DNA from 3 places in the Pseudorhodoplanes sinuspersici genome. Region 3 is predicted to be linked to each of the others. Evidence: predicted binding sites of a transcription regulator. Region 3 holds the regulator's gene; each other region holds the start of a gene.
The links. The regulator LexA, encoded in region 3, represses DNA repair genes until DNA is damaged. The targets are predictions, from matches to a motif close to TGTTCNNNNTGTGTTCNG.

Region 1 (3,112 bases), 730 kb from region 3:
GAAATAATCGATGAAAGTGGACCGGATCTCGTTAACGCCGCTCATGACGATCTTGCTGCCGCGCAGCCGGAACAGGCCCGGCTCCCTCTGTGCCTAAGCCTGACGCCCGGGCAGGATTGATTTTCGAGGGATATGTAGCGGCGGGGTCCGGCCAAGTCCAGAAAACGAGAGAAAATCTCAGCGAATGCGGCGGCTGGCACAGCGACGATGGGCGACCCGACCGGATGTTAAAAAATACCCCGGGGAACCGGCGGGCCGCGGCTGGCGCGCCATGGTTATCTGGCCCGGCGCGGTCATGCGTCCTTTAAGTCCCCCTTGGGAATGCGTTCCTGTAAAGCGCGCATCGGCGACGATGAAGCCGCCACGATCAGGTTGCGGAATGACTGCGGGCTGAAAAAGACTGCGGACTGAAAAAAGACGGCCGCGCCGGTCACGACGCAGCCGTTGCAATGGCCATCCCGGCCATGGACATCAAACCGGAACAGCTCTGTCAGCTCACGAATGCAGGCGGCCTGGGCTGCCGCCGCCGATCACTCCTCGCCGTCGTCGTCGCCATCATCCTCGTCCTTTTCGCCAACGAGGATCTTGTCGGCGATCAGGCCGGAATTCTGCCGCACCGCCGCTTCGATCGAGGCGGCCATATCGGGATTGTTGCGCAGGAACGTCTTGGCGTTTTCCCGGCCCTGCCCGATCCGCTGGCTGTCATAGGAGAACCAGGCGCCGGATTTCTCCACCGCGCCGGCCTTGACGCCGAGATCGATCAACTCGCCGACCTTGGACACGCCCTCGCCGTACATGATGTCGAACTCGACCTGCTTGAACGGCGGCGCCAGTTTGTTCTTCACCACCTTCACGCGGGTCTGGTTGCCGACCACCTCGTCGCGATCCTTGATCGCGCCGATCCGGCGGATGTCGAGACGCACCGAGGCGTAGAATTTCAGCGCATTGCCGCCGGTCGTCGTTTCCGGCGAGCCATACATCACCCCGATCTTCATGCGGATCTGGTTGATGAAGATCACCATGGTGTTGGACTTGTTGATCGAAGCGGTCAGCTTGCGCAGCGCCTGGCTCATCAGCCGCGCCTGCAGGCCGGGCAGCGCATCGCCCATCTCGCCTTCCAGTTCGGCGCGCGGCACGAGCGCGGCGACCGAATCCACCACCACCACATCGACAGCGCCCGAGCGCACCAGCGTATCGGTGATTTCGAGCGCCTGTTCGCCGGCATCGGGCTGCGAGATCAGAAGGTCGTCGACATTGACGCCCAGCTTGCGGGCATAGACCGGATCGAGCGCATGTTCGGCATCGACGAAGGCGCAGATGCCGCCCTTCTTCTGTGCCTCGGCCACGGTGTGCAACGCCAGCGTGGTCTTGCCGGACGATTCCGGTCCATAGATTTCGACAATCCGGCCCCGCGGCAAACCGCCGACGCCAAGCGCGATGTCCAGACCAAGCGAGCCGGTCGAGACCGTCTCCACATCCATCGACTTGTCGTTCTTGCCAAGCCGCATGATCGAGCCCTTGCCGAAGGCGCGCTCGATCTGTGAGACCGCGGCATCAAGGGCTTTCGATTTATCCATGGAGGAACCTTCAACCAAACGCAGGGCCGACTGAGCCATATCTGGCGCTCCTTATGACTGACGATTCGGGCGGCGTATATGCGCCGTTGCGGAGCTTGCTCAGCCACCCCACAGCGGTTTTTCACCCCGCCCGGTTCCAATAACTGAAGTGGGAGCAACGTACCCCATTTGTTCCATGTTCGCAATATGTTCTTTTCATAAAAGTGGATAATCCCGCCGTTTGCGCCCTTCCTGGCTCTCGTTCGAAAAACACCACCCCACCGGTTCGCGAAACGTTCAGCCGTCATGCAGATAGGTGGATATGTCGATACGGCCCGTGCGTGCGAATGCGCACCGCCGGGAACAGGCGTACGATTAAAAGCAGTCACTCGCAGCCGGCCAGAACGATCGATGCCCATTCCAGGATTCTTCGAAGGCACCGGAATGCCCGATCCCGGCTGGTGGGAGGCGTTGTGGCCCGATCCCGCCAAGGTGCTGGCCGACGTCGGCATCGAGCCGGAGATGTCGGTCGTCGACCTGTGCTGCGGCGATGGCTGGTTCACCTATCCGCTCTCGCGCATCGCGCGTGAGGTCATTGCGATCGATATCGACGGCGCCTTGCTGAACGCGGCCAAGGTCCGCATCGCCGAACGCGGCGGCGCTCAAAACATCACCTTTGTCGAAGCCGACGCCTACGAGATGGCGAAGGCAATCCGCGCGCCGGTGGATCACGTGTTTCTGGCCAATGCGTTTCATGGCGTGCCGGACAAGCCGCGCCTTGCGCGGGCCGTGCATGACGTGCTCAAGCCCGGCGGCCTGTTCGCGATCGTCAGCTGGCATGCAAGGCCGCGCGAGGAAACGACCGTTCTCGGCGCCCCGCGCGGACCGGCGACAAGCCTGCGCATGACACCGTCGCAAACCATCGCCGCAGTCGAACCCGGCGGCCTGACGTTTCAAAAGCAGGTGGAGGTCTCGCCTTATCACTATGGCGCCGTGTTTCAGCGTCCTCCTGGCTGACGAAAAGAAGAGCCCGGTTGGTTGTCCGGGCTCTCTGAAGTTGAGGCGATGCCCCCAGCCTCAGGATCTGAATCCATGGATCTGAATCAGTATTTGAACGCCTTCATGTCCCTGAGCTGATCTTTAGTGGCATTCATCACCGCGCGGTCGGGATACCATTGCTTGCTGTCGGAGCCTGCGGCACCGGTCGTGGTTTTACCGGCTTCATTGGAGAACCGCAGACGATCCATCGGCACCATGATGTCATGTTCGCCGATGCCAAGGAATCCGCCGACGCCGATGACGGCTCCGGCAACACGGCCGGACTGATCGATGATCAATTCATTGATCTCGCCGAGCTTTTCATTCTGTGGGTTGTAAACGTCAACGCCGATCACCTTCGATGCCCGCCACTGTCCCGATGCCGGCACAGGCGCGGCTTGCTGCGAGGGCGTCTGGGCTGTGGGAGCCGTGGGGGCCGGCTGCTGCGCCATGGATGGAACAGCAAGAATGGTTGGAACGGCAAACGTGCAGATGAGAGCGGCGCCAAGAAGTGCGCG
Region 2 (3,112 bases), 180 kb from region 3:
GGCTTCACGCCGGCCCTTTTGTTTTGGCAGTGAGTCGGCGGCAAAAAAACACCTACACTGTCAAGCAACAAAATTTGCTCGAGCAAACAGAGGTTACGTTTTTTAATGAGCGTTGCTGAAACATCACGCTACTCCCACGGAATACATGTATATTGGCTGCACCAAGAGTTTTATGCCGACGGGGGACACCATGTGGCAAACTCGATTGGGAATCACAGCACTCATTGGTTACGCACTCTGTATGCCGGTCAGCGCGGCGGACTTGCGTCCCGCCTATAAGGCTCCTCCACCCGCGCCCGTTATTTACAACTGGACCGGTTTCTATATCGGCGGCTTCGCAGGTGGCGCTTGGGGCGGTGACGCAAACAGTACCGACCTGGATGGTTACAATGTTGCCGGTTCGTCCTGGTCGCATGGGCTGGATTCCAGCTTCATTGGCGGCGGCACGATCGGCTGGAATTGGCAGGCTGTCGGTTCGCCATGGGTTTGGGGCATCGAGGGCGAATTTGGCTACATCAAGCTGGATGGCCTGGCGGCCGATCCCTTGAGCCCGGCCCTGGATACGCTTTCGAGCGCCAGGGTGGGCGAATGGTACGGCTTCGCCGGTGGCCGGCTTGGCTATGCTTGGGATCGCGTCATGCTCTATGCCAAGGGCGGCGCGGCATTCGTCAATCTCAATCGGGCAACGTTCGACAACTGCTCGACTGGCGGCTGCGGCGGCGGTCTCATCAACGCAACGAACAACGAGACGCTCACGACCTGGGCCGTCGGCGGCGGCATTGAATGGGCTTGGCTCAACAACTGGAGCGTAAAAATCGAGTATCTGTTTATCGACCTGAAAGACGCCGATGTTTGCGGCACGTCAGGCGGTGCCACCTTCTGCTGGCGCCATGAACTCGACTCGGTCCACACGCTCAAAGCTGGACTGAATTACAAGTTCGACTGGGGCAAGACGCCGGTCTCGCCGGTTGTCGCACGATACTGATCCGCCTCGCAGCGGCACGACATTGCCAAAGGGCCGGCTTCACGCCGGCCCTTTTGTTTTTGACATGATCCCGGCCAGCCGGCGCCGCCCACTTGTCCCCAGATGGCAGCAGTGCGTCGGCGGGCACTAGCGCATTGCCGCCGTTCTTACTATGTTCGCATCTGTCCGCCCGCCTGCCTTCCGCGCGCCGGACCTCCGCCGCCCTGAATTAATGACCTCCAGGCCCGAAGATCCGGCTGCATGAACGACCTTTTCGACAAGAGCGCCAAATCCAAATCCTCTTTGGCCGCCGACCGCCGGTTCATTTCGATCCGCGGGGCGCGCGAGCACAATCTCAAGAATGTCGATGTCGACCTGCCGCGCGATTCGCTGGTGGTGTTCACCGGCCTGTCCGGCTCCGGCAAATCCTCGCTCGCATTCGACACGATCTATGCGGAAGGGCAGCGCCGCTACGTCGAGTCGCTGTCGGCCTATGCCCGGCAGTTCCTGGAGATGATGCAGAAGCCGGATGTCGACCAGATCGACGGCCTCTCGCCGGCCATCTCGATCGAGCAGAAGACCACCTCGAAGAACCCGCGTTCGACCGTCGGCACCGTCACCGAGATCTACGACTACATGCGCCTCCTCTGGGCGCGGGTCGGCGTGCCCTACTCGCCCGCCACCGGCCTGCCGATCGAAAGCCAGACGGTGTCGCAGATGGTCGATCGCGTGTTGGCGCTGCCAGAGGGCACCCGCCTCTACATCCTGGCGCCGGTCGTGCGCGACCGGAAGGGCGAATACAAGAAAGAGATCGCTGACTGGATGAAGCGCGGCTTCCAGCGGCTGAAGATCGACGGCCAATATTACGAGATCGCCAACGCGCCGGTGCTCGACAAGAAGTTCAAGCACAATATCGACGTGGTGGTGGACCGCATCGTGGTGCGATCCGACATCAAGCAGCGGCTCGCCGAAAGCTTCGAGACCGCGTTGCATCTCGCCGAAGGCATGGCGGTGGCGGAATTCGCCGATGGCGCCGCCGTCGAAGGCAAGCGGCTGAAGGGCGCGCATGCCGAAGAGCGTATGCTGTTCTCGGAGAAATTCGCCTGCCCGGTCTCCGGCTTCACCATTGCCGAAATCGAGCCACGTTTGTTTTCGTTCAACAATCCGTTCGGCGCCTGCCCGAAATGCGGCGGCCTCGGCGTCGAGCAGCATATCGATGCCGACCTCGTCATCCCCGACAAGGACGCAACGCTCCGCAAGGGCGCGATCGCGCCATGGGCGAAATCATCGTCACCCTATTACGTGCAGACACTGGAAGCGCTCGGCAAGCATTACAAGTTCACGCTCGACACCAAGTGGAAGGCGCTGGCCAAGAAGACTCAAGACGCGATCCTCTATGGCTCGGGCGACGACGAGATCAAGTTCACCTATGACGACGGCATGCGGTCCTACAACACCAAAAAGCCGTTCGAGGGCGTCATCACCAATCTGGAACGGCGCTTCCGCGAAACCGAAAGCGAATGGGCGCGTGAGGAGCTCGGCAAGTATTTCACCGACGTGCCGTGCGATGCCTGCAACGGCTATCGCCTGAAGCCGGAAGCGTTGTGCGTGAAGATCGGCGGCTTGCATATCGGCCAGGTCTCCGAGATGAGCATCAAGCGCGCGGCGGAATGGTTCAACGACATTCCCAAGCAACTGAACAAGCAGCAGACCGAAATCGCCGTCCGCATCCTGAAGGAGATCCGCGACCGCCTGCGCTTCCTGGTCGATGTCGGCCTCGAATATCTGACGCTCGCCAGAGCCTCCGGCACGCTCTCCGGCGGCGAAAGCCAGCGCATTCGTCTGGCTTCGCAGATCGGCTCGGGCCTCACCGGCGTTCTTTATGTGCTGGACGAGCCGAGTATCGGCCTGCATCAGCGCGACAATGCGCGCCTCCTTGAAACGCTGAAACGCCTGCGCGATCTCGGCAACACCGTGATCGTGGTCGAGCATGACGAGGACGCGATCCGCCTCGCCGATTATGTGCTCGATATCGGCCCCGGCGCCGGCCGGCATGGCGGCCGCATCGTCGCGCAGGGCACGCCGGATCAGATCATGAGCGACAAGCACTCGATCACCGGCAAATATCTGATCGGCGAATACGGCATT
Region 3 (3,112 bases):
GGTCAAATCAAGCATGTCAGTGCGCCTGAATCGCCGAGCGTCTGGCTTCGTTATACGGCCGCAATCAGCGGTTTACGCGATGCCATCGACGCGCGCATTCGCGCGGCCGTGCCAGGAGACAAGGGCGCCATCGCATCGGCGCTGATCACCGGAAAACGCGATGCGATTTCCGCTCCCGTCAACGACGCCATGTATATCTCGAGCCTTGCGCATGTGTTGTCGATTTCCGGGTATCACATGGCCGTCGTCGCCGGCGTCGTGTTCTTCGTCGTCCGTGCCGGCCTCGCCTTGTTTCCAATCGTCGCCAGCCGCTATCCTATCAAGAAATGGGCGGCGGGCGCGGCGCTGATCATCGCGGCGTTCTATCTCTTGTTGTCGGGCGCAGAGATCGCGACGCAACGCGCCTTCATTATGACGGCCATTGTGCTGATCGGAGTCATGTTCGATCGGCCGGCGCTCACGTTGCGAACGATCGCGGTTGCCGCGCTGGTGCTGCTGGCGATTGCGCCAGAATCGATCGTCCATCCGAGTTTTCAGATGTCGTTTGCGGCAACACTGGCGCTGATCGCCGTCTATGAGCGCGGGCTGCCGTGGCTGTCCAATGTGCCCGACAAATCCTTGAGCGCACGCACTGCGTTATGGGGAGGCCGGGAGATCGTCGCACTCATTCTCGCATCGCTGGTCGCGGGGCTCGCGACCACCTTGTTCGCCGCTTATCACTTCCATCGCCTCGCACCCTATGGCGTTCTCGCCAATCTCTTGGCCATGCCGGCGGTCTCGATCTGGGTGATGCCCGTGGGTCTTCTGGCACTCGTCGCTTTGCCGTTCGGATTCGACCGGCCGTTCTGGTGGCTGATGGGCGAGGGGATTGAATGGATCATCGTGGCGGCAACCTGGGTCGCCAGCTTGCCTGGCGCTGTTGGCCGCATTCCCGCTTTTGGCATCGGCCCATTGCTGATCGGCACGGCAGGCCTCGTCGTTGTATGCCTCTTGCGTTCCCCGCTGCGCTGGACAGGTGCCGGCTTGGGCGCAGCTTGCATCGGCTTCATTCTAATCACGCCGCGTCCCGACATGTTCGTCTCCGCGGATGCGGGCATGGCAGCGGTGCGTGACGCGGGCGGCGTCTTGCGGATCATTGCGAGCCGACGGGACGAATTCGTGCTTGGCGAATGGCTCGCCGCCGATGGGGATTCACGATCTGCCAAGGATTCGTCGCTTGCGGAAAGCACACGCTGCGATGAAAACGGTTGCGTTGCCCGCCTGGCCGATGGGCGGCCCGTAGCATTGTCGCTTACGGCGGAAGCCGCAGCCGAAGATTGCGAAATCGCAGCCTTCGTCGTGACGAACAGAACGATTCCGCCGCATTGTGCCGCGCCGGCTATTGATCGCAACGTCGCACGGGCCAATGGCGCGAGCAGAGCACGATGGAACGGCTCTTCGTTCGCGATCGATTCAGCGCGACCGACAAACTATCAGCGCCCGTGGACGGCGAAGCCGGTGCAAACGGCAACGTCCGCGCAGCCGCAAGCACCACCGCGTGATGCGACGCCGCGTCTACAGGATCTGGATGTCGAAGATGCCGTGTCAGTACCGGCGGATTAGGCCGATCAGCTTGCCTTGGATGCGCACGCGTGTTGGCGGCAGGATGCGCACTTCGTAGGCCGTATTCGCCGGCTCGAGTGCGATCGACGCGCCTCTACGGCGGAAACGCTTCAGCGTGGCTTCCTCTTCGTCGATCAGTGCAACAACGATGTCGCCGGTATCGGCGCCGTCGGACTTGCGGATCAACGCAACGTCGCCGTCGAGGATGCCGGCTTCGATCATCGAATCGCCGCGGACTTCCAGCGCGAAATGTTCGCCCGATGCCGAGAGCATGTCCGGCGGAATATTGATGGTTTGAGTCTTGGTCTGGATCGCCTCGATCGGCGTACCGGCGGCGATCCGGCCCATCATCGGCACGGCCACGGGGCGATTGCCGCTGCTGCCATTGCCGTCGTCCTCCGAAGAGACGGTCCGGACACGGCCGAGATTGCCTTCGATGACGCTGGGCGTGAAGCCGCGGCGGGCGCCTGGTCCCTGGACGACGGAATCGGGCAGCTTGATCACCTCAATCGCCCGGGCGCGGTTGGGCAGGCGGCGAATGAAGCCGCGCTCCTCCAGAGCCGTGATCAGCCGGTGAATGCCGGACTTGGAGCGCAGGTCGAGCGCGTCCTTCATCTCGTCGAAGGAGGGTGGCACGCCGGCTTCTTTCAGCCGCTCGTTGATGAAGCGCAAAAGCTCGAACTGTTTCCGCGTCAACATCGATCGTCTCCCCCGGCAACCGGCACCTCAAGGGGTGCGAAACAAATCATGAACGGACACTATATGTTCGATATGTGTTCTGCAAGCCCTTAATTTGGAGTGAAGAAAGCGAAGGGATTTCAAAGGGGAAGTTTCAGGATCGTGCAGATCGAGCCAACCGCGCCCCGCGGTGCCAGCGGCTCGCGGAGGACGAGGCAATCGGCATGGGCCAGCACCCGGCCCATCGACGAATCCTGCAGCGGAAACGGCGTCGCCACCAGGGCTCCGCGGACCGACCGCGATATCCGGGCACGCAGATAATCGGCCCGCTCGTCATTCTCCGGCAGGTCGGAGCCCAGCAAAGCCTGCTCGGTCGGGTTCTCGACATCATGCCGCCCGGTCATCTTCCGCAGCAGCGGTCCCAGGAACAGGAAGGCGCAGACATAAGCCGACACGGGATTGCCCGGCAGGCCGAGCACCTGCATTTCGCCCAATTGTCCATGCATCAGCGGGCGGCCCGGTCGCATCGCAATCTTCCAGAACGACAGATCGATGTTTTCGGCCGAGAGCGCCTTCTGCACGAGATCGTAGTCGCCGACCGAGGCGCCGCCCATCGTCACCAGGACATCTACATTTGCATCGCGCGCGCGGCGGATGGCGGAGACTGTGTCTTCAAGACGATCCGCTACAATGCCGAGATCGATGACCTCAGCGCCCAGCCGCCGCGCAAAGGCCATGATCGAAAAGCCGTTCGAATAGATGATCTGGCCGGGCCCCGGCGTCTGCCCCGGCAACACGAGTTCATCGCCGGTCGCCAGCATGGCAACGCGCG

Region 1: the regulator LexA is predicted to act here: its motif matches at 1,754-1,771, upstream of recA (recombinase RecA).
Region 2: the regulator LexA is predicted to act here: its motif matches at 1,127-1,144, upstream of uvrA (excinuclease ABC subunit UvrA).

Annotation. Positions count from the first base shown of each region.
Region 1 is NZ_CP021112.1:5,458,937-5,462,048, forward strand. It holds gene alaS (alanine--tRNA ligase) at 1-45, opposite strand, end outside; gene recA (recombinase RecA) at 531-1,616, opposite strand; gene CAK95_RS26605 (class I SAM-dependent methyltransferase) at 1,968-2,573, shown strand; gene CAK95_RS26610 (PRC-barrel domain-containing protein) at 2,660-3,112, opposite strand, start outside.
Region 2 is NZ_CP021112.1:4,553,269-4,556,380, reverse strand. It holds gene CAK95_RS22215 (outer membrane protein) at 191-985, shown strand; gene uvrA (excinuclease ABC subunit UvrA) at 1,226-3,112, shown strand, end outside.
Region 3 is NZ_CP021112.1:4,733,594-4,736,705, forward strand. It holds gene CAK95_RS23060 (ComEC/Rec2 family competence protein) at 1-1,602, shown strand, start outside; gene lexA (transcriptional repressor LexA) at 1,585-2,301, opposite strand; gene CAK95_RS23070 (molybdopterin molybdotransferase MoeA) at 2,421-3,112, opposite strand, start outside.